2 regions of the Lactobacillus sp. UMNPBX6 genome follow, and region 1 is predicted to be linked to the other one. Evidence: riboswitches for the same ligand, from Rfam matches in the RefSeq annotation. Region 1 holds a riboswitch; the other holds the start of a gene.
The links. A riboswitch is a leader RNA that binds a small molecule or an ion and turns the genes downstream of it on or off. The one in region 1 is predicted to bind lysine.
Positions count from the first base shown of each region.

Region 1 (16,120 bases):
AGGAAACAAAATGACAGAGAATGCAATTTCAATCAATATTAAACCAGATGCTGCAGAAATGATTAAAAGCAAGATGGATGCAGATCACCAAATTGTCATCTTGGCTTTAGATGATGGTTCAACCAAGTATTCTAAAAAAGGCGGCACTTGTACTATTGGCGACAGCTTCCAGTTTGTAATCCTTGCTGAAAAAGATCCTAAGTATAATATTTCAATCGAAAATAATGCTGGTCTTGACTTGTATACTGCTCAGCCGGAAACAACTTTCTTTGAACCAGGTCTAGTGGTAAATGCGCGCAACTCAACTTTGAGTTTATCTTCAGACAGCGGCATTATTGATGGCGGGATGACCGTTACCCAATATGAACCTGAAGCAATTACTGCTGATGATCTAAAAAACGGCGGTCAATGTTAAAAAATAAAATTAATCATAGGGACGAGGGAATGACCTCGTCCTTTTTTAGTATAGAATTAAGAAAGTAATTTCAATGTAAGGGGGGAAGAACAATGACTTTGGTCAAAGAAATAAAAGCAGGTAGTCGTGAATTTTGCCAAAATTGGCTGCGGTATCTGCTACTTTTTATGGGATTAAGTTTATTTAATCAATTTATTGTTATTCCATTTTTTCGCTATATTACAACCTTTGTTTTGCAGGCTAGTGCTATTCCGTTCGTATCTTATCAAAATGTAGTGATGATCATTACGACGCATACGGTTGCCTTTTTAATTTTGATAATTGAGTTGCTGCTTTTATTAGTAGTCTTGTATGCGCAATTAGCTTATTTACTTCATGGCGTTTGGGATATTAAGCATCAAGTTTTTACGTGGAAAAATAGTTTTATTCAAACTTGGCAAAATATCAAAAAAATTCGTTTGGGCACGCTTTTTATTTTGATGCTCTATTTTTTATTGGTAGTACCGTTAGCCGATGTCATCTTTAGAACACCACTTTTAAGCAAAGTGCAGATTTCAGAATTTATCTTGGATTATCTGACGAGAACGCCAATCTTGTTAGCCGTTTTGATTGCGTTTTATTTAGCCGCTTTGATCCTTGGTGCAAGGCTAGTATTTGCTTTACCCATCATCGTTTTTGACCACTTAAAGTCGGCGCAAGCAGTAAAAAGAAGTTGGCGATTAACGGCGCACTACCGTTGGCGGACGATTTGCTGGAGGATTATTGTTTTAGCCGTTTTATCTGCAGCAGTCATGACAATTTTCTATTTAGCAATGTATTGCTTGCAGCTATTAGTTGATTTATTACCTGGGAAATGTCCGTTAATTGTAGCCATTATCAATCTTTCGCTTGTTCAAATTATTAGTGAAGTAGCGTTAGTCTATGTTAGTGTACTGGGCTTATCTATTATTTTGAAAGCTTTAAGGCAAGAAAAGATAAGTCAAACAGGTAAAACTAAAAAAATAATTCTAAGTACATTAGTTGTGTTTGTACTAGTAATGATTGATGCAATATCCACCAATTATTTATATTTGACTAGTGTAAATGCTAAAGCGCCAGTAATTATTTCTCATCGCGGCGTTGATGATAAAAATGGCGTACAAAACACGTTACAGTCATTAAGAAAAACGGCTAAAGAAAAGCCGGACTACGTTGAAATTGATGTTCATGAAACTAAGGATAAAAAATATATCGTAATTCATGATGAGAATTTATTGAAGCTAACGGGAGTTAATAAAGCCCCGAATGATTTAACTTTACGGCAATTAGAAAAGTTAACTGCCAAAGAAGACGGCTATCATGCTAAGTTAGTTAGCTTTGATCAATATCTTGAGGAAGCCAAAAGACTGCATCAAAAATTGCTAATTGAAATTAAAACGACGGCTAAAGATTCGAAGAAAATGCTGCAGCGCTTTAATCAAAAATATGGCAAAACGATTCTCAAAAATACGTATCAAGTACAATCACTCGACTATCGCGTGGTTGAAGGACTGCACTTAATTAATCCACGTTTGGTTGTCTTTTACATTCAACCTTATAATTTTACTTATCCGCAAAGTGTTGCTAGTGGATATTCAATGGAATATTCTACCTTGAATTCAGACTTTATTTGGCAAGCCCATTTGCAGGATCGTCCTGTTTATGCCTGGACAGTTAATGACGAAAAATTAATGAAGAAGATGATGTATCAACAAGTTGATGGCTTAATTACTGATCGAGTTGATTTAGCTAAAAAGGTAATTAAAAGTTTCCAAAAGGATGCTAGTTATGCTACGCGAATCTTAAATTATATTGTTGTCCTGCATCTGTCGAAAAATTTTGAGTCTGCATGAAGACTTGATCTGAAGGGCTGAACATGGTAAACTATACTAGATTTTCGAAAATCTGAAAGGAAGTATAGCATATGCGTAAAGGTGAAAATTACAACACTGGTTGTGAACCAAACCAAAGACCTAAGAACAAGAGAAACGCAAAGAAGCGTGTTGCTCACGTAGCAGCAGTTGTTGCTTTCTTGAACAAGGCCGCAAAAGACGAAAACAAGTAGTCTTTGATAATATTGAAATTAAAAGCTAGGAGCTAAGGCTTCTAGCTTTTTTTGTTTAAAAAAATTTTATCTATGCATGGACATTAAAAAAATTTTGAATATAATTTAACTTATGTTTTTCTAAAAAATATATAGGATATAGATAGTTAGATATATGAATAAGAATAATAAATACAATATTTTGATCTATTTAGATCTCGTTGCAGCAATACTTTTTCCAGTAATTGCTGTTTTTCAAGTGGAAGAATATTCGGCAAATATAGTCAATGGCTTATTTTTAATTCTAATTTTAGCTATTATGACGGGATTATTGTTGCCTAATATAATGGTTAGCTGGCTGATAATTTTGTTAACGACGATTGCAGCGGGCTTTTTAGTGCTGGGATATGTTGTAATTCCTACAGAAGCAAAGTGGTTTTTAGTGGTAGCTTTTCCGATAGAGGCAGGGCTTTTAACGGTGTTGCGCTATTATGTCCTAGATTGGCGTTTTATTAGTAAAAATCGGCAAGATATTCGCAATTACCTTAAACGCTACAATGGCACTCTAAAAATGCATACATGTTACACTGCTAATAAAATTTATTCAAAAGTAATTAGTAATATTAAAGAACGGCCACAATTACATTTATGGATGCATGTATCAATGTTGCGTTGGGCTAACCACGAACAGTTTGCTCAACTTCATCCAGAAGAGCACGCGCAGTATTTAGAAAAATTAGCTGATATCTTAAAAAAGAGAAGATTAGCAGCTGAGGAACTCTTTTATTTAGGAGATGCCACTTTTTTTATTATTTCGCCTGAATTAAGAGATGACATTATCAAGCAGATTAATCAGGAGACAATTGCGGAATTAAAAAAAGTGCAAGATGATCTTCCCGGAGGCTTGAAATGGACGAGTCAGCGAATTGATGAAACAAACGTGGATCGTTTTACAGATCCAAATGTGATTGTAAAACATTTGGACCGCGAATTGGAAACTGACTTAATTGTTGAATATTTAAAGGCTGAAGCAAATGACTAATTGGTTTTATTTCTTAGCTTTAAGCATTTCAGGCATCTTTTTACTTGCTTTCATAGTTATGTTTATTTGTGCGTTTGTCATTTACTTTAATGTTGAAAATACGGTAATCAATAAAAAAGGAAAAAAGACGAAAAATGAGTGAAGCATTACAAATTTTAACGTTAATCTCGATTTGGCTTTCTTTGTTGATGTCTCTAGTTACCTTAAGTGGTGCAGTTTTCTTTTGGTTAAAGCACAGCAAGCTCTTAGTTAAAATCACGCCACTTAAGCGTTACCCAAAAGTTACGTTAGTTGTACCAGCTCATAATGAAGAATTAGTTATTAGTAAAACTACGCAGGCAATTTTAAATTTGAATTATCCGGCTGATAAGTTACAAATTTTAATCTATGCTGATAATTGTACTGATGATACTGCTAAAATTGCCCGGGAAATAATCAAGCAATATCCTGAACGGGAAATCAATGTTCAAGTAATTGAACGAACAGGTAGTGGTGGCAAAGCTGGTGTATTAAATGATGCTTTGAAGATTGCCCAAGGAGAATACCTTGGTGTATATGATGCAGATGCCATGCCAGAAGAAAATGCTTTGTATTTTTTAATTAAAAAGATTTTGGAAAATCCGGTGAGATATAAGGCTGCTTTTGGGCGCAATAAGACGAGAAATGCGCGGCAGAATTTTTTAACTAAGTGTATCAATCAGAAAATTGTTGTTACCCAGCGAATTCAACACTGCGGTATCTGGCAATTATTTAAGATTGGTCGTATTCCAGGGACTAACTTTATTATTAATACTGATTATGTCAGATCAATTGGCGGCTGGCGCAATGGCGCTTTGACCGAAGATACTGATATTTCTTTTAAAATTATGGGCTCAGGTAGTTTGATTGCCTTAGCCTATAATTCTGAAGCCTTCCAGCAAGAACCAGAACGCTTAAAAGATTATTATTTCCAACGCTTGCGTTGGGCTAAAGGTAACTATGAAGTGGTGATCAATAATTTTTGCCATCTTTTTGATAAAAGCAACTGGCGGGTTAAATTAGAGACTGTCTATTATTCCTGCACTTTTTTCTGGTTTAATTTGGCGATTGTTTTATCAGATCTGATCTTTTTTTCTAATTTGATTGCCTTAATCGTCCATCTTTGGAATCCTGCAGTAGTAATACCATTTACAATTTCGCGGAGTAATATTTTATTAGCTCAAATTCTGCTCTTTAATTGGCTATTGATGGTTTTGCTTTATATTTTGCAAATTAACCTAGCTATGACTACGCAATATGGGCAGGCAACTGACGAACAGATTTGGCTAGCCTTAGCATCATATTTTACTTATTCGCAATTGTTCATCATTGTATCAATTCATGCGGTTACTTCAGTAATGCTAGATCGCGTTTTTCATCGTGATAGTACTAAATGGGTTAAGACTAAGAGATTTGCGGATTAGGTGATGAGATGAAAAAAAGATGGATGCTACTAGGATTTTTACTCGTAACGATTGCATTTACCGGTATTATGATCTATATCAGAGCAGATAATAATTCAGCGGTGCGTAATTTTTTTCTACATTCTTGGCATAAAAATTATGTAGTTGAAGAAAAGAATCTTGCCTATATTAATACCACGCCTAAGCAGGAACAAGTGACGGTTTTATCTGAAGGCCAAGGATATGGGATGTTTATTGCGGCGCATGATCCAGCAGTTAAAGAAAGCAACTTTGCTAAGCTAGTGCAGTATTATTTAAAACACCGGGATCGTAATACGCAATTGATGGCTTGGCGGCAAACAAAGAAAAATGGAAAATGGAGCAGTGAACGCAATAGCGCTACTGATGGGGACTTATTTATTGCTAAAGCTTTGTTTTTAGCGGCTAAAAGATGGAAAAACCCAGCATATCAGCGGCAAGGGCAAAAATTAATTGCCGATATTTTGCGTTATGAATATAATCCGACAACGCACGCTTTAACGGTGGGCAATTGGGCCGATTCTAAGTCGAAGTATTATAATTTAATGCGGACTTCAGATGTATTGCCGACAATGTTTGATCAATTTTATCGTGAAAGCAATGATTCGCGGTGGCTCTTAATTAAAAAAACAATGCTCAAGCGGCTCAATCAATTGAGTCACCAGCATAAGAGTGGCCTAGTTCCAGACTTTGCCTGGCTGACATCAAAAGATGCTAAGCCAGTTAAAGGAAGGGTTACCACTGATCGATATGATGGTGATTATTATGCCAATGCTTGCCGGGTGCCAATGGATTTAGCATTTAGTAAGGATAAATTAGCAAAGAATACTGTACATCGCTTGCTTAAATTTTTTAGCAAGCAAAATACAATTACAGCAGGCTATACTTTAAAAGGCAAGCCAGTCAATAATTATCAATCAGCTAGCTTTAGCGCGCCAATTTATATTGCGGTGAATGAAAATCGCAATCAAGGCTATGATAATTTGTTTGATTCGCAGCAATATATTTTTGCTAAAAAATTACCTAAAAATAATTACTATGATGCAGTACTAACGACGATGGCAACGATACTGACACCGGCGCATAGATTTTAAGAGGCAAAGGCCTCTTTTTATTTGCATTGAAAATCAATCTTTGATAACATAGTAAAAATTTTAAGGAAAATGAGGAGGATAAAAAAATGGGATTAAATGCATATATTCAAGGATTTAATAGTTTAGAGTCAATTGATCGAGCACCGGGCTACTTCAAGTATCATCACCACTCAGTAGCTGATCACTGTTTCAGAACAGCTGAACTCGCACAAATGATGGGTGATATCGAAGAAGTTCACGGCAATAAGAAGATCAATTGGAAGGCCCTTTACGAAAAGAGTTTGAATCACGATTATACTGAACGTTTCATCGGTGATATTAAGACACCGGTTAAATACGCTACTCCTCAACTTAGAAAGATGATCGGTGACGTTGAAGAAACAATGACCACCAAGTTCATTAAGGATGAGATTCCAGAAGAATTTCAAGAAATTTATACTAAACGTCTCTCAGAAGGCAAAGATGATACTTTAGAGGGTAAAATTTTATCAATCTGTGATAAATTAGATTTGTTATATGAAGCTTATGGAGAAATCGAATTAGGTAATCCGAACCCGGTTTATATGCAAATGTTCAAGGAAAGTCTTGAAACGATCAAGAAGTTCGACGATTTAGTTTGCGTACAATACTTTATTAAGAAAATTTTGCCAGATCTTTTTAAAGGTGATTTCGCGGGAAAGGATAAGATGCAACGAATAGCTTTTAGCATTCTATTGTTAGGGGATGATTAGGTGAAATTTCAATGTAGTTCATGCGGGCTACGCATGGACTCTTTGCATTTTAAGCAAGAGGGGTTAATGAATCCTAAGTTGACCAGTATTTGCGACATTTGTATCACGCGCAACCTGAATCCGGAAGATTACGCAAATGATGCGGTCGCAACTTTTGCTCAAAGCTTGCTTTACACGTTTGTCGGTGCAAAGAAACAAGATCAATCAGGTTTTATTGTGAAAAATAAAAAGGACCGTAAAAAATACGAGGCCTTTTTACAAGATTATGATGGCAATGAAATCGCCCGCCAACAGATTAAAAGGTCTGATTTGAATTTGGCGGTAATTAAAAGCGAAGATGGCAAGCTTAATTATGTGCCTAACCAAGGCGTAACTTTTGAGCAAAATTTAAAGGGAATGGATTTGGAGATCAATTTCCAGTTAAACGAAGTTGATTTTATTGATCGTGAACGCATTCGGGCCAAGTATAAATACCGCTGCCAATATTGCGGCAGACGTGGCCGCAGCGTAGATCATAAGGATCCTGTTTCTCTTAGTCACAACAACAGCTTAGATAATTTAACTTTAGCTTGTGCGGAATGCAACCGAATTAAGTCGGATATGCCTTATAAGTTGTTTATTCAACTGAATGATCAAATTTCTGAGATCAATAAAAAGCTAGTTAAGTATGAAGATGCGCTGGGTACTTTGAGAGAAGAATTTGAGCATCGTCGGCGCTATTTAGCGGCTCAAGTACACCTTAAGGGTGTGATCAATGATCCTGAGCTAAATGCGATTAGAAAGCAAAATAAGGGCTTACAGGATGCCATTGATAGTTTACAAAGTGATTATGATGATTTGCGTCAAACGCGCAAGATGTATTTTGATACGGGCTGGAAATTAGCTCGCATTAAGGAAAATAAGGATATTATTTAAAACGTAAAAAAGCGCTATTTTTTGTAAACTCAATTCAAAATAGAAAATGAGTTTTAAAAAGATCATCCCCATATAGGAATGATCTTTTTAATTTTGATCTATCTAATTCGATCTTCTGGATCAAATAAATATTTGTCCCATTTAACTTCATTTTGGACAGTAGGGTGGAAGAGCAAGAATGCTAGCAACAGTTGACCAACGTAAGGAATTACGCCCAGCCACCACCAACCACCGTTAAAGCCTGCGTCGTGCAGACGACGAACAGTGTGACCTAATTGTGCTAAAAAGGCCCAAATAGCTGCTGCAATAAAGGAAATAATAAAAATGATGAAGATTACACCGATTACCTTGGCATCGCCAGAATCAAATTCAGTAACGCTGAAAGGAGCTAAAAGCATGAAAGCAAGTAGGTAACAAGCAAGTACGCCGATTGTCATGATAACTTGGCTAATTGCAGTACCTACCCAGAATGAGGTTCTAGTAGATCTAGCATCCCACTTGAAGCAGTCAAAGAAGTGTTCCTTCAAGATTTGACCAATAGTTGGTATAGGAACATTACTTTTTGCGCCGTCCTCAGGATAATCTTGATCGCTGAACAAGTACTTGCCCCATTTAACCTTGTGTTGGACAGATGGCTGAAGTGCTAAGTAAAACATAAACATTGTGCCATAACCAGTGAAGGTAGCCCAGTACCAGTAGCCGCTGTAGCCAACGTCATGCAAACGACGGATCATTTGACCAAGACCAGCTAGAAATACCCAGACATAGATAGCAATCGCAACCACAGCGTCGATTACTCTGATACCCGGATTAAGGCCTTCATTGAAAGCATAGAAGCCAACTACAATAGCTAAAATGGCAATAATGAAGTTGGTTAAGACGCTCCACCAGTAGGACTTACGAGTGGTTCTTGCGCTCCAATCGAAGGGATGCAAGTAGGTTTCGTTTAAAATTTGACCAAAACTTTCTGCTGGTGGTTTTGGTAAATCTTCATCATACGATTTGACGAAGTAATACACTCTTTCATTCATAAATATTCCTCCAATTAATTTTTTATTAATTATAAACTAAAAAAGCAGGGAAGTAATCAAACTTCTCTGCTTTTAAAATTTTAAAAGTCCATTTTTCTGAAGTTACTCAGGAACTTTTGTGTCTTTTCATTCTTTGGATGATCAAAGATTTGATCAGGTGAACCTTGTTCAGTAATGATACCGTCACTGATGAACAATACACGGTCTGAAATGCTCTTGGCAAAGCCCATTTCGTGGGTAACGATCACCATCGTCAAACCGGTTGTAGCAAGCTTTTGCATAACGTCTAGTACTTCGCCAACCATTTCTGGGTCAAGGGCACTAGTTGGTTCGTCGAACAATAAAACTTCTGGATTCATTGAAATCGCACGGGCAATAGCAACACGCTGTTGTTGACCACCAGATAATTGTTGTGGTTTAGCCTTGATAAATGGATCCATACCAACCTTTTTAAGGTTCTCCATAGCAATCTTACGTGCTTCGTCTTTTGAACGCTTGAGGACCAATTCTTGGCCGATCATGCAGTTTTCCAAAACATTCTTGTTTTCGAATAAGTCGAATTGCTGGAATACCATGCCGACCTTGGATCTAAAGGTATTACGGTTGTAACCAGGTGCCAAAATGTTTTCATCGTGGAAATCGATCTCGCCACCAGTAGGTTCTTCGAGCAAGTTGATGCAGCGAAGGGTAGTAGACTTACCACCACCGGAAGGACCAATGATGGTCACGATCTCGCCTTTGTTGATATCGAAAGAAATGTCCTTCAATACCTTGTGAGCCCCATAGGACTTTTGCATATGCTTTAAACTTAAAATTACTTCGTTTGATTCAGTCATTAATTGTTTGCCTCCGCATCTTTTGGAGTACCAACTTGAACTTGGTTAGCCATCAAGTTGTAGTTCTTTTTACCTTCAAGTTTCTTTTCAATAAAGTTGAAGATTCTGGTAATAGTAAATGTCAAAATTAAGTAGATTGCCGAAATCATTAAGTAAGTTGGGAAGAACTTGAATGATTGACTGGCAATAGTAGTACCAACGAAGAACAATTCAGAAACTGAGATGATACTCAATACTGAAGTATCCTTGATGTTAACGATAAATTCGTTGGTGATTGATGGTAAACAGTTTCTAATAGCTTGAGGCAAGATGATATGCCACATTCTTTGGTTGTGAGTCATACCAAGTGCACTAGCTGCTTCAAATTGTCCTTCTGGAGTAGAAATAATACCACCACGGATAACTTCGGCAAGGTAGGCACCAGTATTGATTGAAACAATGATTAAAGCGGCAATAGTTCTGTTTAAGTTTAAGTGCCAGAATTGAGCAATACCGTAGTAAATTACAGCGGCCTGAACCATCATTGGAGTACCACGGAAAATTTCAACGTAAACTGATAATAGCCATTTTACGAAGTTTAAAGCCCAACGCTTACCGCGAGTAGTTGGGGTAGGGATGGTACGAACGATACCAACGAGCAAACCGATAAAGAAACCAACAATAGTACCAACTAAGGCTAAAAGTAAAGTCATACCAATACCGGACATGATCATGCTGCCGTATTGCTTCCAAGTAGTTACTAACCAGTTTTCCTTCTTAGTTTCGTTACCAGCCTTAGGTTGTTCCTTAACGGCTTGTGACATCAATTGTTCACGCTTTTTGTTAGAAATAGTTCTTAAAGTAGCGTTAACTTCGTTAAGTAATTTAGTGTTGCCCTTTTTAACACCAATACTAGTTACGGAATCATCATGATCAACGTGGAAACCAGCCATCTTGTTCAAGTTAACGGCAATGATGTTAGGGTTAACGCTGTGGTAACTTTCGAATTCGATGTCTTCTGCAACATAACCATCGATGGTACCAGAAGCTAAACTTTGACGCATGGCTGAGAAGTCACGCATAGCTGGTTCACGCTTAGCACCCTTTAATTGCTTGATTAAATCGTAGTGCAAAGTACCTTGTTGAGCAGTTAACTTAGCACCCTTAAAATCAGATAATTTCTTAGCATTTGAGTATTTACTTGCTTTATTGGTAATAACAACGAAAGTACTCTTTCTGTATGGCTCTGAAAAGTTGATAGCCTTACGTCTTTCAGCAGTAGGACTCATACCAGCGATGATTAAATCAATTTTGCCGGAAGTTAAAGCAGGTAATAAACCATCCCATTGAGTCTTTTCAACCACAACTTTTTTGTGAAGTCTCTTACCAATAATTTTGGCGATTTGAACGTCATAACCATTTGCATAAGAATTTGAGCCATCAATTGGCACAGCACCGTTTGTCTTCTTAGGTTGAGTCCAATTGTATGGTGGATAGTTAGCTTCCATACCTATTTTTAATACGCTGGAATCTTTTTTAGCAGCTTGAGTCTCGCGGCTGTTAAAGCTGAATCCAATAAATAAACCGATCAGGATTGTTAGTAATGCTGCAATCCATCTAAATCTTGACTTCAATGAAAAACCCTCCAATGTTTTCAACATAAAGCCAATACAATAAAGCGTAAATAAAAACCTCGGTGCTTCATCAGCAACGAGGTCATAATCATCAGTATTAAAACCAAATCTTATAGCGCTCCCTGGGGACTAACCAGGACAGTCTATAGAATATTGTTCTATAGCCCAACAGATCAACACGCGAATGTTAAATCCATTTCGGCGGCAGCCCTAAGATAACCTTCATTGTCTTCGCGGACTCTGAATTATCTTGTGGTTGTCGCAACCTCTATTGCATTGGAAAATTATTTAACTATGGAAAGATAATAAAAGAAAAATTAAAATATGTCAAGTCCATCCATTATTTTTAGCATAATTTCTCTTTTTCATATCTGAAACGTAAGGATTTCCAGCTACGTAATAACGTAGTTTTTTATTAGCCCAAATAGGATCAGATTGATTAATACCCACGCGTTTATCTGCAATAATCTCTTGGGCAGGTTTTCTGTGTTTGTCTTCAAGATCAATTATAAATGGAGAATCAGAAAGAAAATGCAAATTCCAATTCTTGTCGTGTATTCCAAAAGCCTGCATCATTTTGGCTGGGCCATTAGTAAGCAAAACGCCGCTTTTGCCGTTTCTGTTTTTAATCATAGTATCAATTCCCCAAACAGGTTCAATTGCTCTGATAAGAATCCCTTGTGGTTCATTTTCTTCTTGACAGGCAACATCAAAAAAGAAATATTGTCTTTGTGCGTAGATATAAATGGTGCCGCCGCGGCGGTAAAGTCCTTCGTTAGCGGGACTGCGATGACCGCCATAAGAGTGAGCTGCACGATCATCTTTGCCCATGTACGCTTCAGCCTCGACAATATAGCCGCCTAATTTTTCTTTTCCCTCATTATAAATAAGAGGTCGTCCAATTAAATCGTGTGTAATTTCATCAGTTGGACGATTAGTAAAGTAATTTGTGTAGTTCATTTAACGCCTTTCTGGTTTAAATTTTTTAATCTTAGTTATAGACTAATCTAAAAGAGAGGATTCTTTCAAATGAGTGAAATAAAATTAGTAAGAATTTATGATCATGAGCAACCTGCTGGCTATAGAATATTAGTTGATCGTATGTGGCCACGAGGAATAAGCAAAGTTAAAGCGGCCCTGGATGAATGGGATAAGCAGATTGGACCGACAAATGATTTAAGAAAATGGTTTAATCATGAGGATGAGAAGTTCCCGGAATTTGAACAAAAGTATATTACAGAATTAGATGCCAATGATTTTATGCCTGAGTTTATCAAAACTGTACAAGAGAAATTGAAAATAGGTGATGTACTCTTTCTTTATGGGGCTAAAAATAGGGAACATAATCAAGCGGTTGTTTTGAAGAAATATGTAGAAAAGAAATTGAAGTAAATAAAGAAGCTTATCATAACAGACAAGCTTTTTTATTTTAAATATGCTTATGTCCATGACGTTTAACACGCCAGAAGTGGAAAAGAATAGTCAAAGTTAAAATAGTAAAAACAATGATAGCGAAAACCATGTTTGGTAATTCAAAACGAAGAGGTGGAAGTGCTAAAAGTAATTTTAAGGCGATAATCCCAATTAATAGATAAGCCATCGGCTGTAATTCAGGGATGATATCCATTAATTTAATAATTATTTCGGCAACCCCTCTCATGCAGAGAATACCGATCATTCCACCGATTAAAACTACGACAGGATTACTTGAGACAGCTAATGCCGCCAGAACTGAGTCGATAGAAAATACGATATCCATGGATTCAATTGAGATAACCGTTCGCCAGAATAAAGACAAAACGTGTTTCTTCTTTTTCTTTCCTTTATGGTGAGCGGCCTCACGCTCTTCCTTTTCTTTTTCACGTTCAGCGGCTTGTTTAGGGTGACGCTGATCATAGAAAAACTTAAAAGCTAGGTAGAATAAATAAATACTACCAGCTAATTTAATTTCCCAAAAATGAATTAAATATGTTCCAATTCCGATAACAATAAAGCGGAAAAGGTAGGCACCCCATAAACCATATAATAATGATTTTTCCTTTTCTGCTTTTGTAGGCAACACTTGCGTTTGTGCTGCTAAAACTACGGCATTGTCAACGGAAAGCAAACATTCCATTAAAATCAGGGTTAGGATAATCATCCAATCTTTACCACTGGTTAAAACATGAGCCCAGTTGCCTAGGTCAAAAAATGGGGCATACATTTTAAAGATTGCCATGCATATGACTCTTTTCTAAATCAATTAACCTAACTTTTTCTTTTTGTCCTAGACGATAAGTTCCCACTTGATTATTGGAGAGAATAACTCTGTGGTCTGGAATAAAAATCAAAACAGGATTTAACGCTACCGCATGTGCTACTGCGCGTGCAGAAGTAGCGTTAGGTAATGATGTTGCAATATCACCGTAACTGGCTGTAAAACCATATGGAAGATTTTGCACAACTTGTAATGTTTTTCTTTGGAATTCAGTGCCAAATTCAGAAATATCAATCGGAACATCAAACTTTTTTCTTGTTCCAGCGAAATATTCTTTTAATTGTTCAATATATGGAGCTAATTTTTTAGGATCATGTACAAGCATTCGGTGAGGATAAAAGCTAAAAATGGGAGAAACGCTTTTGTCACCTTTGAGCCCTACGTAAGTCAAACCAAATATGGAAGCTGTTAAAAAGTAAGTCCATGGTTTGATCGTCACATAATCATAATAAAAAACCTCTGCCATATTTTCACCACCTACATAAATTTTCACTTTGAAAATATTAAATGTTATATTAATTCAATATTTTAAATACATCAAGAGCGTCACCAATAATTTGTTTAATTCCTGATGCAGGAATCTTAGTTTTGTTAATGGAAAAAATTTTTGCTTTCTCATTGCGATAGGCCAAAAGTTGAGCAAATGGATAAACTACAAAACTTGTCCCACAAATAATAACTAAATCAGATTTTTGCATAATTTCAACGGATTTAGTTAAAGTTTCAGGCTTAATTGATTCACCATATAGTACTATGTCTGGTCGAATAATGCCACCGCAATTTTGATGGATGTAATTTTGAGAATATTTTTCGTAAAAAATTGAATGGTGACATTTAGTACAATATATATTATATAGATTTCCATGAAACTCTGTCACGTGTTTATTTCCGGCTTTCGTATCCAAACAATCAATATTTTGGGTAATAAGATCACCTTTTTGATTGCAAATTTGAGCGATTTTTTGGTGGATTAGGTTGGGTTTAGCGTCTGGGAAATACATATTATTCATTACAAATTGGTAGAAAAATTCTGGACGGTTGTAAAGAGTGCTTTCACTAAGAATATTTTCCGGACTTTCTTGCACGCCGTTATAAATCCCATTTTTTGAACGATAATCAGGAATGCCTGAATGAGTTGAGACACCTGCGCCGGTTAAGAAAACGATGTGGCTTGCTTTATCAATTTCTTGTTGCAGTTCTATTAAATCAGATTTTTTCATAGTTTATGCCTCTGTTCTATAATCTGTTTGTTTAATTATGAATCCTGTCTTTGTTATAATTAAAAGAAATAAATTTTTTGAGGGGATTTTTATGGCTTATATGTCTTATTTTTACATTGTAGTTAATATATTGATGCTAGCTTATGCTTGCTACAGTTGGTATTGGCAAGCTAAAGTAGAATTTCGTGGACACTATCGTATCTCCTCAATCGTTTGGGCAATTATTTTTATTTGGTTAGGTTTTACCTGGAACTACATTGAAAAAGGTGATCCAGGTTTAAATGTATTTTTAGCCTTATTCTTGTTAATTAGCATAGTTGATGGTTTTTCAGGTTTTAGTCCTAAAAAAATGGTGGTTTCAGGTTACTTTAAGCGAACGGTTAAGTACGATGAAATCTCTAGTGTCACATTAATTAATGTCCCTAATCCTAAAAAGCCATTAGTAATGGCCATTTTTAGAACTAACAATAATAAGGCATATATGATGCGGTTTCGGATTCAAGTTAACGAAGTTATTGCCGCATTGCAAAAATATATAGGTAAAAATATTCCCGTTGAAATCCAATCATAAGATTGGGGAAAGCATCCGTGAAAAACTTTGCAAGGTTCGTAATATACGACCTTGCTTTTTTATTTCCTCGTGAGTAAGCAAGTGAGATTTTTTCATATCTGCTTCAAAAACTTCGATCATTTTTTTAGTAAATTTTTTATCATAGAAAATGGCATTGTCTTCAAAGTTAAGATCATATGAACGATAATCTTGATTCATCGAACCAACGGTAGAAAAATAATCATCGATGATAGTAGTCTTGGCATGTAAGAAGCCGTCTTCATAAATATAAATTTTTACGCCGCAGCGTGTAAGCTCATTGGCATACCATTGAGAAGCCCGGTAAATAAAAGGGTGATCGGGCTTGCACGGGATCATGATTCTCACATCGACACCAGACATAGCGATAGTTTGCCATGTGGCAAAGACGGCATCGTCAGGAATTAAGTAAGGTGTTTGAATCCATAATCTTTTTCTCGCTAGCTGCATTAAGCGCATCATACCGTTACGCATATAGGGAATATAACGGTCAGGGCCATCAGAAATGATCTGTGTAGCAACATCTCCGCGATGGATCTTTTTTTCATCAAGATCAGGGAAAAGCGTATCGTTAAAGCGAATAATTTGTTCAGGACGTTTGATTGAAGCGTTCCAGTCCATCACGAATCGCTCTTGCAATAACAAAGAAGCAGAGCCGACGATGCGCACCTGACTATCACGCCAATGACCAAATTTCTTTTTCCTTCCTAAGTATTGATCACCGATATTGAAGCCACCAGTCCAGGAAATACGCCCATCGATTACAACAATCTTACGGTGCAAATGATAGTTAATTCGATATCTAGTGATCATATTTCTGGAAGTAATAAAAGGCAAAACCTCTCCGCCGGCTTT
Region 1 covers NZ_PCZD01000011.1:22,196-38,315, forward strand. Annotated here, with positions in the region: gene CP357_RS03205 (iron-sulfur cluster biosynthesis family protein) at 11-415, shown strand; gene CP357_RS03210 (glycerophosphoryl diester phosphodiesterase membrane domain-containing protein) at 508-2,286, shown strand; gene CP357_RS03215 (hypothetical protein) at 2,358-2,498, shown strand; gene CP357_RS03220 (hypothetical protein) at 2,653-3,519, shown strand; gene CP357_RS03230 (glycosyltransferase family 2 protein) at 3,654-4,961, shown strand; gene CP357_RS03235 (glycosyl hydrolase family 8) at 4,970-6,073, shown strand; gene CP357_RS03240 (YfbR-like 5'-deoxynucleotidase) at 6,160-6,804, shown strand; gene CP357_RS03245 (HNH endonuclease) at 6,805-7,719, shown strand; gene CP357_RS03250 (DUF805 domain-containing protein) at 7,818-8,750, opposite strand; gene CP357_RS03255 (amino acid ABC transporter ATP-binding protein) at 8,831-9,586, opposite strand; gene CP357_RS03260 (ABC transporter substrate-binding protein/permease) at 9,586-11,199, opposite strand; lysine riboswitch at 11,305-11,478, opposite strand; gene CP357_RS03265 (DNA-3-methyladenine glycosylase) at 11,527-12,159, opposite strand; gene CP357_RS03270 (DUF488 domain-containing protein) at 12,229-12,591, shown strand; gene CP357_RS03275 (TerC family protein) at 12,629-13,417, opposite strand; gene CP357_RS03280 (methylated-DNA--[protein]-cysteine S-methyltransferase) at 13,404-13,922, opposite strand; gene CP357_RS03285 (NAD-dependent protein deacylase) at 13,972-14,676, opposite strand; gene CP357_RS03290 (hypothetical protein) at 14,768-15,247, shown strand; gene cls (cardiolipin synthase) at 15,242-16,120, opposite strand, start outside.

Region 2 (16,120 bases), on a different contig from region 1:
TGGCAGGGATGCAAGTAAAAGATCCTAAAATTACGTTTAATGTGGTTTATCCGTACCAACCTGGAGAAGGAAAGAATGAGGATTCTTTGAGTTTATTCTTTAGAGTCGCCAATAAGAATTGGCTTTTTACAGGAGATTTAGGCCAGGAAGGAGAAAAAGAGATTATGCAGAAATCCAATTTATCTGTTGATTATTTCAAATTGGGACATCATGGCAGTAAAACTTCATCCAATCCGGATTTTCTACGAGTGATTCATCCGCAAAAAGTTTTTATTTCAGCAGGACGAAAGAACCGTTTTGGTCACCCACATCAAGAGACGCTAACCACGCTTAGTGAACAACAGATACCATGGGTTTCAACCCAAGACTGTGGTATGATTAGCTGGTATTATGGTGGAATGCAAAAATCAGAATTTAATTACTTTTTGAAGCGGGGTAAAAAATGACCTTACTTTCTTTATTTAAAAATACGAATAATAATAACCCCCATACTTTGATTTGGGGTGGAGATGATTTTCTTAATGATTATCTAGCTAATTCATATATTAAAGAAGATCAATTTAAGGACTTAGAGCATGTCAGTGTAGATTGTGAAAATGATGGTTTGGATGAATTAATTGCTAGTTTGACAGAATCAAGTTTATTTAGTGAAAATAAATTAATCCTTATAAAGAATCCATTTTTCTTAACGGCAAAGGTACCAAAAAAGCTAAAGAAACAGATGGATGATTTACAGAAAATTTTTGATAATCTAAATGAATTAGAAGATGTAGTGGTAATTGTTGCTTCATATGATAAACTTGATCGTCGTAAAAAGCTGACTAAGACGGTCTTAAAGCAGTTTAATGTGGTTGAGCCAACTATTCGTTCTTATGAAGTAGGGGCAGTAGTAAAATCGCTTATTAAAGCTGAAGGATATACTATTACGCAATCTGCTTTGCAACTATTAATTGAACGCAGCGATCAAGTTATTGATACTATTTTAAGTAATTATCAGAAATTAAAGATGGCAGCTAGTGATAATAAGATCACTGAAAAATCCGTTATGCAGAACGTGGATTTATCATTAGCGCAAAATATTTTTGCTATTTTAGAGGCCGCATTAAATAAAAATTATCAAGAAGCCATAGAGCGTCTTGATAATCAATTAAGAGAAGGTACAAATCCGATTCAACTGCTAGCAGTTTTTGAAAACCAATTAGAATTAATATTAGTGGTAAAAATTCTAGCTAAAAGGGGTAGAAGCGAAGTACAAATTGTGAAAGAACTCGGCGTCCATCCCTATAGAGTAAAATTGGCTTTAAAAAATAAGTTAAATGTGTCTAAATTAGAGCAGTTATTGCAAAAAGCAATTCAACTGGAGTTTAATTACAAAAATGGAACATATCATGAAGACAATTTCTTAAAGTTGTTTGTATTATCTGTTTAAAGCAAAAAAAGAGAGAAGAAATCAAATTTCTTCTCTCTTTTTGATTAGTAATAAGTAAAATTACTTGTTTGCTAATTTAGTTAAACGACTCTTGTCACGAGCAGCCTTGTTCTTGTGGATTAAGCCCTTTGAAGCAGCCTTGTCCAAAGCGCGAACAGCTTCTAAATGCAATTTGGAGACGTCTTCTTTACTATCACTTTCAACAGCGTTCTTGAACTTCTTAACAGCAGTTCTTAACTTGCTCAATTCAGAAGCGTTGCGTTTGTTAGTAGCGTTTTGCGTCTTAACACGTTTGATAGCTGATTTGATTTGTGGCATGAAATTCACCTCCAATGATTTAGAAATTTACTTCATCCATTATACTTAAGAACCACTTGGGATGCAAGATAATTTGAACTTGCTTTTTTAAAAAATATTGTGTAATATAGTTCGAGTGAACCGTTAACGCTGTTTACCCGCTCACACCGACGGTAAACGTTGTTAATGGCAATTATTTATGAAAGGTGAAATTTTTATGGCAATTTCAAAAACTGAAAAAGACAACATTATTAAAGAATACGCAACTCACGAAGGCGACACTGGTTCTGTAGAAGTTCAAGTTGCTCTTTTAACTGCAGATATCAACAACTTGACTGACCACATGAAGAGCCACAAGCACGACCACCACTCATACGTTGGTTTGCTTAAGAAGATCGGTCACCGTCGTAACTTGCTTCGTTACTTAGAAAACAACGACATTAACCGTTACCGTGAATTGATCAAGAAGCTAGGTCTTCGTCGTTAATTTCTTAATCATAACGAAAGAAAAGTCAACCATAGGGTTGGCTTTTTTTGTATCTGTCATATTTTCCTCCTTTATGCTAAAATTGAAACAGATATTTTTACGTTGTGATCTTTTAGATCCATAAAAAATTAAAAATTTTAATATAGAAAAGGAAATATAATGGCTAATCAACTAAAGATTATGGTCTTGAGCGGTGTACGTGAACAGGGTAAAGACATGTTTGCCGTTCAGGTTAATGATGAAATTTTTGTTCTTGATGCCGGACTGAAGTATCCTGATAGTTCTTTATTCGGTATCGATGTAGTAATTCCTGATCTTGATTTCTTTGAACAATATGGAGACCGAGTAGCAGGAATCTTTTTAACGCACGGGCATGCTGATTCAATTGGTGCATTGCCATATATTTTGCGTAAGTATGATATTCCAGTATTTGGTTCTCAATTAAGTATTGAACTTGCCAAGATAGAAGTTCAACGTGAAAATAAGCATCGCAAAAATAGTTTATTCCACGTAATTGATGCAGATACCGAAATCGATTTTAAGAATGCAAGTATCTCATTCTTCCATACTACCCACTCAATTCCTGATTCATTAGGTATTGATGTTCATACTCCAGCAGGTGAGATCGTTTATACTGGTGATTTCAAGTTTGATCCAACTGCTGCCGACAACTACCGGACTGATATGGATCGCTTAGCTAAAATTGAACAAAAAGGAGTTCTTGCTCTTTTAAGTGATTCATCAAATGCGGAAGCTTCATATCCTAATGTTTCAGAACAAGATATTGGTAACTTTGTAACTAATGTTTTTAGAAATGCAACTGGTCGAATTATCGTTGCAGCTAAGGCATCTAATTTGAATCGCGTGCAAGAAGTTTTAAACGCAGCTAAAGCTACTGGAAAGAGAGTACTTTTAACTGGTCGTGATTTGGCTAAAATTGTTAGAACTTCAATGAAATTAGGCTATTTAGATGTGCCAGATGGCCTTTTAATGCGAGTTAAGGATTTAAAGACCGTGCCAGATAATCAAACAGTTATTTTGGAAACTGGTCGAATGGGTGAACCACTTAACTCATTACAAAAAATGGCTAAGAATCGCCATAGTATGATTACTATTCATGATGGTGATTTAGTCTTTATTTCTACAACTCCATCTCATGCCGTTGAAACTATGGTGGCTGAAACCAGTGACCTTGTCTATAAAGCAGGCGGAACAGTTATTCAATTGGGCCGCAACATGCATACTAGTGGGCATGCAACCGGTCGTGATATTCAATTATTGATTGATACTTTAAAGCCTAAGTTCTTAATCCCAGTTATTGGTGAGTATAGATTATTAGAAATTGTTCGTAGCTTGGCTATTAAGACTGGTATGAGTCCTAAGAATATCTATATTACTAAAAATGGTGATTGCTTAGACTACGACTTTAAGAAGAAACGCTTCTACTTATCTGATCCTGTCCCTGGTGAAGACACTATGATCGATGGCTCAGGTGTTGGTGATGTAGGTAACATTGTTTTGCGCGATCGAGAAGTGCTTTCTGATGATGGTATTTTCATTGCTGTAGTTACAATTGATCGTAAAAAGAAAAAGATTATCGCAGAACCTAAAGTAACTAGCCGTGGATTTGTCTACATTAAAGCCAATAGACAGTTGATGAATGATTCAATTGATGTGATTAAAAAGGCAATTAACAGCAACTTCGAGCACAAGAAGTTTGATTGGACAGAATTAAAGCAAGATATTCGCAGCGATTTGGAGAAATTCTTATATAAGAAAACAAATCGTCGTCCCGTTATTTTGCCAGTTGTGATGGAAGTAAACCAAAACCGTCATCGTGCTATGCAAAAGCGTAATGAGAAAAAGCAAGAAAATAACAAATCACATTCATCAAACAATAAAACAAGAAATAATAAAGAAAAGAAAGAATAATTATGACATCAGTAAGTCAAAAGAATTTATTGAAACTTGCTGAAGAAAATAAGCACAGGGGAGATCTTGCTGCGGCAATTCAAAATTTAGAAGAAGCATTGCGAGGAGAGCATTCATTAGATGTGATCTTGGAGCTTTGTGATCTCTATTGTGCAAATAAACAAGAAGATCAGGCCTATGCTTTAATTAAAGAAGAGCCTGATCTTTTTTCTAATAAGCAAGTATATCGGATGTATTGTAAAGTTTTAAAGGAAAATAACTTTTTAATAGAAGCTTTACAGTTAAAAGAAATTACAGGGTTAGAATTACCTTTTAAGGTGCAGCCTGTTTCTGAAGAAAAGCAACAGCAAATTATGCAGTCTTTTAAGGCAAAAAAGCAGGTTAACCAAATGGATTATGAAAGCTTGCATAAATTAAATTTGGTTAATTTTACAACTTTTGCTCAAAGTATTTTATTAGAACCTATTTCAGAATTCGCTGTGCGCTTATCTCTTTGTGAAGATCTTATTAGACTAAAGTTGAAAGATAAATTTAAAGTGTGGGTTCTGGATGATTTAACCGAATTTATTCCTGCAGATACTTTGCTTTTAGAAAAAGCCCCTAAATACAAAGAGATAATTTCAGCTATTGGGGCTAAATTTAGTCATAATCCTAGTCAATTACCGCTTATGATTGGTGAAACCAATTTAGTATTAGGTAGTTTGTACCCTAAGCTAGATGATTATGTAGATGAACCTGATAGTTTTGCTAGCGATTTGGTAGCTTATTTGCAACAAAGAAATGGCAGAACTCATCAAGATTTATTTGAAAAAATTTATCGAAAATTTACAAATTAAAAAATAGGTAAAAAAGGTTTACATTTTCAAAGTATTTAGTATAATTAGCAAAGGATATTTTCGTTAGGCAATTTAGCTTAAGCTTTTTTACTAGGCAATTGCCGAAGAAAGTAGTACAATATTCAACAGAGAATTATCCGTTAACTTATCTCAACGGACTTCTTGCAAATTTACAGGAGGGTCATTTTAATGGCAGAAAAAGAACATTACGTTAGAACTAAGCCACACGTAAACATTGGTACTATCGGTCACGTTGACCACGGTAAGACCACTTTAACTGCGGCTATTACTACTGTTTTAGCTGACAAGGGTTTGGCTAAGGCTGAAGATTACTCACAAATCGATGCTGCACCAGAAGAAAAGGAACGTGGTATCACTATTAACACCGCCCACGTAGAATACGAAACTGAAAATCGTCACTACGCTCACATGGACGCTCCAGGCCACGCCGACTACATCAAGAACATGATTACCGGTGCTGCACAAATGGATGGTGCTATCTTAGTTGTTGCTGCAACTGATGGTCCTATGCCACAAACTCGTGAACACATTTTGCTTGCTCGTCAAGTTGGTGTTAACTACATCGTAGTATTCTTAAACAAGTGCGATTTGGTTGACGACCCAGAATTGATCGACTTGGTTGAAATGGAAGTTCGTGACTTGTTAACTGAATACGATTATCCTGGTGACGATATTCCAGTTGTTCGTGGTTCAGCTTTGAAGGCTTTACAAGGCGACAAGGAAGCTCAAGAACAAATTCTTAAGTTGATGGACGTCGTTGATGAATACATCCCAACTCCAGAACGTCAAACTGACAAGCCATTCTTAATGCCAGTTGAAGACGTATTCACTATCACTGGTCGTGGTACTGTTGCTTCAGGTCGTATCGACCGTGGTACTGTTAAGGTCGGCGATGAAGTCGAAATCGTTGGTTTGGTAGACAAGGTTCTTAAGTCAGTTGTTACTGGTTTGGAAATGTTCCACAAGACTTTGGACTTAGGTGAAGCCGGCGATAACGTTGGTGTATTGCTTCGTGGTATTGACCGTGACCAAGTTGTTCGTGGTCAAGTATTGGCTGCTCCAGGCTCAATCCAAACCCACAAGGAATTCAAGGCTCAAGTTTATGTCTTGAAGAAAGAAGAAGGTGGACGTCACACTCCATTCTTCTCAGACTACCGTCCACAATTCTACTTCCACACCACTGATATTACTGGTGAAATTGAATTGCCAGAAGGTACTGAAATGGTTATGCCTGGTGATAACACTGAATTCACTGTTACTTTGATTAAGCCAGCTGCCATCGAAAAGGGTACTAAGTTCACCATCCGTGAAGGTGGTCGTACCGTTGGTGCCGGTCAGGTTACTGAAATCCTTGACTAATTTCTAACGATATAGCAAAAAAGATGCACTTCTTCACAGGAGCGCATCTTTTTTCTTTTAGATTTGTTTTTTGTGCCAGTTTAAGGTAAGATAACTTAGTATGCAAGAAGCAAACTCAAACTTGACATTGGAGGTATTTTATTAATGTCTGTAAAATGGGAAAAGACCGGTAAAACAACCGGTGAACTTACTTTTGATATTTCAAAAGATGAAATTAAATTAGGTTTGGATCAAGCTTTTAGAAGAGTTAAGAAAAACTTACGTGTTCCTGGTTTTAGAAAGGGTCACGTTTCTCGTGTTATTTTTGATCAATACTATGGTGAAGAAGCATTATATGAAGATGCTTTAAACATTGTATTGCCAAATGCATATTCTGCTGCTGTTAAGGAAGCAGGTATTGCTGCAGTTGGTCAACCACAAATTGTTCCAGTATCAATGGACAAAGATAAAGACTGGACTATGAAGGCTACTGTTACTGTAGAACCAGAAGTTAAGTTAGGTGACTACAAGGGTATCGAAGTTCCAAAGCAAAATACTCGTGTATACCAAAAAGACGTTGATGCTGAACTTGATAAGCGCCGTGAACAAAATGCTGAACTTGTACTTAAGAAGGGTAAGTCAGCTAAGGGCGACACTGTAACCATCGATTACAAGGGTACTATTGATGGCAAGGAATTTGAAGGCGGCTCAGCTGAAAACTACTCACTTGAATTAGGTTCAGGCGCATTCATTCCTGGCTTTGAAGATCAACTTATCGGTCACGAAGCAGGCGACGATGTTGATGTTGTTGTAACCTTCCCTAAGGATTACGGTGCAAAGGATTTAGCAGGTAAAGAAGCACACTTTGCAACTAAGATTCACGAAGTTAAGTCAAAGCAACTTCCTAAGTTAGACGACGAGTTTGCTAAGGATGTTGATGATTCAGTAGATACTCTTGATGAATTAAAAGACAAGATCAAGAAGCAATTGAAGGATCAAAAGGAACAAGCTGCAAACGATGCTATTCAAGAAGCAGCTATTGAAGGTGCAGTAAAGAACGCTACTGTTGATGAAATTCCTGATGCAATGATTCAAGACGACGTTGATACTCAATTGAACCAATACTTAGGTAACATGCAACGTCAAGGTATTGATCCACAAACTTACTACAAGTTGACCAATACTAATGAACAACAATTACGTTCACAATTTGCTAAGAACGCTGCTGAAAGAGTTAAGACTAACTTAGTTCTTGAAGCTATTGTTGAAAAAGAAGGCCTTAAGGCAACCAAGGAAGAAATTGATAAGGAAATCAAGGATCTTGCTGCTGAATACAACATGGATGAAAAGACTGTACGTAACACTTTGTCAGACGACATGTTAAGTCACGACATCACTGTACGTAAGGCTATGGATCTTGTTACTGATAATGCTAAGCAAGTTGCTAAGGCAAAGCTTGAAGCAAAAGAAGCAGAAGACAAGAAGGAAAGTAAGTAATAAATAAATTATTACTGATTTCTCATTAAAAAGCGGCTTTAGGCCGCTTTTTTTGATATTTAAGCTTAATATTTATCAAAATATGTTAATTTATGATAATCTATTTTGGTAGGTATAGGGAGGAAATATAATGGCAAATCAGTTTACAGATCAAGAAGAGATTAAATGTTCTTTTTGTGGTAAAACTCAAGACCAAGTCAAAAAAATGATCGCTGGTAATGGCGTTTATATTTGCAATGAATGCGTTGACTTATCTAAAAAAATCATTGATGATGAATTACGTGCAGATTCTGTTAAAACTGCAAGTCAATTACCAAAACCAATGGAAATTAAAAAACAACTTGATCAATACGTAATTGGCCAAAATCGTGCTAAAAAGGTATTATCTGTTGCTGTTTATAATCATTACAAGAGAATCAGTCAAATGGATGTTGATTCTTCTACAGAATTACAGAAGTCTAATATTGCAATGATTGGTCCTACTGGATCAGGTAAGACTTATTTAGCTCAAACTTTAGCTCGAATCTTAAATGTACCTTTTGCAATTGCAGATGCAACCACATTAACCGAGGCTGGTTATGTTGGGGAAGATGTAGAAAATATCTTGCTAAAATTATTGCAAAATGCAGATTACGATTTGGAACGTGCTCAACGCGGCATTATTTATATCGATGAAATTGACAAAATTTCTAAGAAATCTGAGAATGTTTCAATTACTCGTGATGTTTCAGGTGAAGGTGTACAACAATCATTACTGAAGATCTTAGAAGGTACTATTGCTTCAGTTCCGCCTCAAGGTGGTCGTAAGCACCCACAACAAGAAATGATCAAGATGGACACCACTAACATTCTGTTTATTGTTGGTGGGGCTTTTGATGGTATTGAACAAATCGTTAAAAATAGATTAGGTAAAAAGACGATTGGTTTCGGTGCTGAAAATGAAGTTGATAAAATTGATGCAGATGATTGGACTCGTCATTTAACTACAGCAGATTTAGTTAAATTTGGAATGATTCCTGAATTTATTGGTAGAATTCCAATTATCACAACTTTAGATAAGCTTAACAGTGAAGATTTGGTAAGAGTATTAACTGAGCCAAAGAATGCTTTGGTTAAGCAATATAAGAAGCTACTTTCACTTGATGGTGTTGACCTTAAGTTTACTGATGGTGCGCTTAAAGCAATTGCTGATTTGGCAATTCAAAGAAATATGGGGGCACGTGGTTTAAGAACTATAATTGAAAATTCAATTATGGATATCATGTACAAGACTCCAAGTGAAAAAGACATTGAAGCCGTTGAGGTAACCAAAGATGTAATTACGCGTCATGCTGAACCTAAGGTTATTCGTAAAAAGGATAAAAAAGAAAGTAGTAAAGCACAGGTAGGCGCTAATGATAATTAAAAGTAGTAGTTATGCTGTCAGTGCAGTTAGAGAAGATCAATATCCTAAGGATGATTTGCCTGAGATTGCATTATCAGGCCGCTCAAACGTTGGAAAGTCAAGTCTGATTAACACTCTACTTAATCGAAAAAACTTGGCTAGAACCTCTTCACAGCCTGGTAAAACGCAAACCTTGAATTTCTATCTAGTAAATGATGAGTTTTATCTTGTAGACGTACCAGGGTATGGTTATGCAAGAGTTTCGCAAAAGAAACGCCAAGAATTTGGTGAGATGATTCAAGATTACTTGGAAACAAGACCCAACTTAAAGGGATTAGTAATTTTAATTGATTCGCGTCATGAACCAACTAAAGATGATATTGCAATGTATAATTATGCTCAATATCTGAATTTACCTATTTTAGTTGTATGTACGAAGATTGATAAAATAAAAAAGAGCCAAGTAAATAAAGTAATGTCCCGTTTGAAAAAGAACATGGATCTTAATTATGATCATGTAACGGTTTTGACATTCAGTTCCGTAACTAAATTGCATGTTGCAGAACTGGGCAACTGGATTGAAGAAAAAATTAGTAAATAAAGAATGAGAAAGCTGTTAACTGGGGTTAGCAGCTTTTTCTTATGAGATGATTATTAGAATAAATTTACTTAAAAGAAAGGGTGCTAAAATTGAAAGTGTAGTAAAAAAGTAGAGGCTTCATCTTGGATGATAATAAAACACAGAAAAAGACATTAACTACTTTAAGCCTGGTTTTAATGATCATAACTACGGTTTATGGTTTCGGTAATGTCTCGGTTTCATACCGGCAAATGACTTATGCCGGAATTATTTGGTTTATTTTAGCCGGAATTTGTTTTTTCTTTCCAGCTGGATTAATGATGGCAGAATATGGTTCAGCCTTTCACGATGCAAAAGGTGGAATTTACTCCTGGCTTGCGGGCTCTATTGGCGAAAAATGGGCCTTTATCGGGACTTTTGTTTGGCTGGCTAACTGGGTACTTTGGCTAGTATCTAGTGCCTCAAGACTCAGGATTTCGATTTCAGCGCTAATTTTTGGTAAAGATACAACTCAGAGTTGGAATTTATTTGGTTTACATGGAACACAGCTAATAGGTGTATTGGCAATTCTATTCATGATTGTATCTACATACTTGTCTTCAAGAGGGATGACTGGAATTAAGATCATGTCCTCAATTGGTGGCTGGTTTATGGTCGGGATGAACTTGATTTTTATCTTATTAGTTTGTTAGTCATCATTATGAATCATGGACAATTAGCACAGCCAATCACTGGTTGGCAGAGTTTTATTATTTCACCTAATAAGGATTTCCAAACTCCAATTACTATTATTTCCTTTGTTGTCTATGCAGTATTTGCATATGGTGGTATGGAGACCGTAGGTGGGGTAATTGACAGTATGAAGCATCCCGAAAAAGATTTCCCTAAGGGCTTAATTATCAAAAGGATATCGTTCAAACCGGTGCTAACACCGGTAATATTACTTATGTGGTTTACGGGACTTTGGGTAAAGCGTTCGGTACCGCCTTACATTTGGATCCGCAGACTAGTTTAATGATTGGTAAAATCTTTACGAGAGCAATTGCCTTATCAGGATTAATGGGAATGATGGGTGCTTTCTTCGTATTACTATATTCACCCGTTAAGTCCTTTATCATGGGATCTGATCCACGTCTTTGGCCGAAGGCTGCAACTAAATTAAACAAACATGGCATTCCTGCTAATGCAATGTGGGCTCAAACTGTTTTCGTCTGCTTGTTAATTGCGGTCGTTTCCTTCGGTGGTAGTGCAGCTACAAGCTTTTATCAAATTTTGACCGATATGGGTAATGTTGCTGCAACCGCACCATATATCTTTTTGATAGGTGCATTTCCATTTTTCTTAAAGAAAGATTATCCGCGTAAATTTAGAGTATTTACGAATTATAAATGGACAGTAGCGCTGGTAGTATTTGTTGAAATAATTGTTTGCACGGGTATTATATTTACAGTTTTACAACCAATTTTGGAATACAGATATGCGACAGCTTTCTGGACTGGATTTGGACCTATTTTCTTTGGTTTAATAGCTTATATTTTTTATCGTACTTCAAAGAAAAAACATGGTTTAACCGATTTAAATTAAATACAAAAAAGACTCGCTTTAAAAAAAGCAAGTCTTTTTGATTACGCTAAAGTTGTAATGTCGTTGAATTTAGGTAAATTATCGACAAATCTTTCATAGGCGGTTTGTTCATTAGTTTCAGTGATTTGTGCATTAGCAAAGTTCCTATTTCTTAAATCCTCTTCAGCAATAGAAATTTGATGAGTAAAGGTCGCATTTCCAATGAGTTCAATCCAGTAATTATTGTCTTCATAGTGAACAATGGTTTTTACCATGCCGCCTGGATTGTAAACGTTGATTGGTGTGTCAAATTCTGCCATTTCTGGTTTGGTTAAACAAAATGCTAATGAGGTAGCAGACATTCCAGTTCCACAAGCATTGGTAAAGCCAACACCGCGTTCATAAGTCCTCACAAATAAGCGATTCTTATCAAGGATTTGAGCAAAATTAACATTAACACCATCAGTGAAGTAAGGATTCTCACTATTGAGTCGTTTACCGACGATTCCTAGGATAGGACCTGTTATTTGTTTTTGATTAACAAAGCTAATTAAATGGGGATTCGGCACGGCAATAGAAGAAAAACGTAAACCGGGATAAAGTTCAGGAGCAAAATCATCTATTAGACGATCATGTCCTAAATTATCAAATGGCAAGGCTTCTTTATTGAAATGGACAGGCGAAATTTCAACTGCAAAGGCAGGAACGCTTGGGGCAAAGTCATCGTCTTTTCTAACGCGGAGACTAGCATTCATTGTATCAACCAAGAAATTAGTTTTTTGGTACTTTTCACTTAAATAACGAGCGACAGTTCTAAGCCCGTTGCCACACATTGAAGCTTCACTACCATCGGCGTTGATAACACGCATTTGGGCCAAAGCATTTTCTCTGACTGGCTTATTGACTACTAATACACCGTCTGCACCGTCAAGAAGACCAGTTTGTGAATCTGTAAGCTTAATAGTTAATTCTTTTAGTTCAGAATCAGACAATTCTTGCTTCAATTCGGTTTGATCAAGGATAAAGAAATGATTTTGTGACCCATGTACTTTTAATAACTTAACCATGATTTTCTCCCTTCGTAAAAAATTGTTGATAGATAATTTTAACTGCTTCGTCTGCCTTTTCCTTCTTGGTTCCGATCATCATTGAGATTTGGGATGCACCTTGGTTGATCATGCGAGGTGAAATATCGTGATCACCTAAAGAATCTAAAATTTGGCGACTAACAACATGATATTTCTTCATTCCTTCACCAACGACCATGATAATGGCATAATCGTCAATCCATTCAAGTTGATCTGGATTGATTGTTGCTTGAATTTCATTACAAATTTGATCAATTAGCTGATCATTTAGGAAATCATTGTTAAAAATAATTGTGATGTCATCAATACCAGAAGGCATGTGTTCGTATGGCACATTGTGCTTGTACAAGATTTGTAGGATACGCAAAGTAAAACCAGCTTCTTTGTTTAGCAAATATTTATGCAAATAAAGAGCTGAGAATTGTTTTTGGCTGGTTACACCAGTAATAACATTATCTGGTACAAAGTCCTTGTCTGGAACGATGATAGTACCAGGTTGATCAGGCTCATGAGTATTTTTTACGTTGATAGGAATTTGGCCTTGAATAGCGGGAATCAAAGCTTCATCGTGAAAAACAGAGAAGCCCGCATAAGATAGTTCTCGCATCTCGCGATAAGTCATTTTCCTAATGGATTGTGGATTATCTACAATATGCGGATTAGCTGCAAAAATTCCGTTAACATCTGTAAAGTTTTCATACATATCTGCATGAAATCCGCGAGCTAGAATCGCCCCAGTAATATCGGATCCACCACGTGAAAATGTGGCAATATTACCTGATGGGGTGATACCGAAAAATCCAGGGAAAATAACCCGTTCATCAGGTTCTATTTTTACTTGGTCAAGATTGAGATAACTTTCCGGATTGACCAATGCATCGTTAGGTTCGCCTGTAACGATTAAACCCGCTTCTGTTGGATCAAGAAAGCGACTTTTAACACCTTGATGTTGCAATATCATGGCAATTAAACGGGCGTTAAGACGCTCGCCGTGAGCTTTAAAAGCGGCCATTAAGTAGCTCGAATTAGGATAATTTCTGCTAGGTAAAGCTAAAAGAATATCTTTGATAACCTTAAGTTCTTCGTCAGCTACACCAAAGAAATGCCCGATTTCTTGATAACGCATAAAAATGGTTTGGACGATTTCATCAGTATTTTCACTCTTAAGTGTCATATTGGCGTACTTGATTAAAAGATCTGTGATTTTGATGTCGTCATCGTTTCTTTTACCTGGCGCAGAAACTACGATTACGCGTCTTTCAGGATCACTTAAAATAATATTTAATGCTTGTTCTACATTTTGTCCGTTAGCTAAAGAGCTACCACCAAACTTAACTACTTTCATAACATAATCCCCTTAAAGTGAAATTTCATAATTCGTTAATTTAAAAATGGATCCAAACTAAATTAATTTGAATTTTAGCATTATTTTTTAATCTTGCAACAAAAAGTTGAAAATACTGGCCTTGAATAGAAAAGCATATATAGTATAAATTAAAAATCAATAAAAAAGTATTGACTAAAATTTAATAAAAATGTAGACTACATGTAAATCGAAGAGGCGCAACTGACATAAGTAGCAATTACGAGTTAGGCAAAACGAAGACTAATTGCGAAAGGGGAGGTTGCCGAAGCTTAAACCAGGCTAAAGGGATAAGCTGGGTCGTGATTGAATAAATTACGGACTGTCGCGGACAAAATTCGCGGAGCGCTATCGACCATTAGATTAAGTGAAGACTAATCCATTGTTTGTTTAGCGCAGACAATGGATTTTTTTATTGGGTGCTTCGCATGGATAGAGACTAGGGGCAAGATATGAATTCACAAATTTTAGAAAATCAGATCAATCAAGCAGGACATTTAACTATTGGCGGTGTTGATACAGTTGAATTAGCTAAAAAGTATGGCACACCTCTTGTTGTATACGATGTAGAGCAAATTCGTAATCAAATTAGAGCTTTTAAAAAGGTTTTTGAAGAAGAAAATGTAAAGTATGCCGTCAGTTATGCCAGCAAAGCATTTGCTTGTATAGCGATATACCGAGTAGCTGCAGCAGAAGGAGCTTACACTGATGTGGTTTCAGATGGAGAGTTATATACAGCCTTGAAAGCACATTTTCCAGTAGAGAAAATCAGTTTTCACGGTAATAATAAGTCCAAGTCAGAACTTGAAATGGCCGTTAAAAATCATGTGGGCAAAATTATTGTTGATAATTTTCATGAAATTAAGTTATTGGATCAGGTTTTACGTGAACAAGATACCAAAATTGATGTCATGTTAAGAATTACGCCAGGCATTTCAGCTCATACACATGAATATGATCAAACAGGTCAGGTCGATAGTAAATTTGGTTTTGACTTAGAATCTGGTCAAGCCGATTTAGCCTTAGAACAAGTTTTAGCTAACTCAAGAATGAATATGATCGGGCTACATGCTCATATTGGATCACAAATTTTTGAATTGAATGGTTTTGAAATGGCTGCTAAAAAATTAATGGAAATTGCTGAAAATTGGCGTAGTCAATATGGTTATACTGCTCAAGTAATTAATGTCGGCGGTGGCTTTGGTATTAAATATACTGCAGAAGATAATCCATTAAAGCCAGAAGAATTTGTTAGGGCAATTGTTAAAACTATCAAAGAAGAAGCTAAGAATGCCTCATTTCCACTTCCAGAAATTGATATTGAACCTGGTCGCTCTATCGTAGGACCAGCCGGTTATAACTTATATACAACAGGGAGTCGCAAAATTGTTCCAGGTCATCGTCCATATGTAACTGTAGATGGCGGTATGGGTGATAATATTCGTCCAGCTCTATATGATGCAAAATATGAAACAGTTTTGGCTACTGATCCTCGAGCTGAATTGACTGAACATGTCAGAATCGCTGGTAAATATTGTGAAAGTGGTGACATCTTAGCTGAAGATCAAGCACTTCCAGCAACTAAATCAGGCTCACTTTTAGCAATGCTTGATACTGGAGCATATGGTTATTCAATGGCTTCAAATTATAACCGCAATGCTCGTCCAGCTGTTGTTTTTGCAGAAAAGGGCAAGGCTCAACTAGTCATTAAACGAGAAAGTCTAGAAGATTTAGTTCATTTAGATCAACCATATAATAATGAAGATTAATTTTTAAAGGGGAAAGATTATGACGAAATTAGATGCAAAAAGTATTATCAATTATATTGGCAATGCTCCTAAAAAAACGCCAGTTAAGGTCTTTATTAAGGGACGACTTGATCAAATCAAGTTTCCAGAAGGAATCGACAATTTCACTGAAGCACATTCCGGAGTGATTTTTGGTGATTGGAAAGATGTTGAACCATTTTTAAAAGAAAATTACAACAAGATTCAAGATTATCGTATTGAGAATAATGCTAGAAATTCAGCTGTGCCTCTGATTGATATGAAGAAATTTGATGCGCGAATTGAGCCAGGTGCTATTATTCGAGATCAGGTAGCTATTGGTAAAAATGCAGTCATCATGATGGGTGCGATTATTAATATCGGTGCTGAAATAGGTGATGATACCATGATTGATATGGGGGTTGTTTTAGGTGGACGTGCAATCGTCGGCAAGCATTGCCATATCGGTGCAGGCAGCGTTTTAGCAGGCGTAATTGAACCAGCTTCTGCTACTCCAGTTAAGATTGACGACAACGTAG
Region 2 covers NZ_PCZD01000015.1:7,236-23,355, reverse strand. Annotated here, with positions in the region: gene CP357_RS03985 (DNA internalization-related competence protein ComEC/Rec2) at 1-446, shown strand, start outside; gene holA (DNA polymerase III subunit delta) at 443-1,429, shown strand; gene rpsT (30S ribosomal protein S20) at 1,490-1,747, opposite strand; gene rpsO (30S ribosomal protein S15) at 1,944-2,213, shown strand; gene CP357_RS03965 (ribonuclease J) at 2,373-4,145, shown strand; gene CP357_RS03960 (tetratricopeptide repeat protein) at 4,148-4,981, shown strand; gene tuf (elongation factor Tu) at 5,171-6,361, shown strand; gene tig (trigger factor) at 6,506-7,837, shown strand; gene clpX (ATP-dependent Clp protease ATP-binding subunit ClpX) at 7,968-9,242, shown strand; gene yihA (ribosome biogenesis GTP-binding protein YihA/YsxC) at 9,232-9,822, shown strand; partial or broken gene CP357_RS03935 (amino acid permease) at 9,945-11,385, shown strand; gene dapF (diaminopimelate epimerase) at 11,427-12,431, opposite strand; gene CP357_RS03925 (aspartate kinase) at 12,424-13,797, opposite strand; lysine riboswitch at 14,001-14,175, shown strand; gene lysA (diaminopimelate decarboxylase) at 14,268-15,584, shown strand; gene dapD (2,3,4,5-tetrahydropyridine-2,6-dicarboxylate N-acetyltransferase) at 15,604-16,120, shown strand, end outside.
Region 2: it holds a riboswitch for lysine, as region 1 does, so the genes downstream of both, lysA (diaminopimelate decarboxylase) here and CP357_RS03260 (ABC transporter substrate-binding protein/permease) in region 1, are expected to answer to the same signal.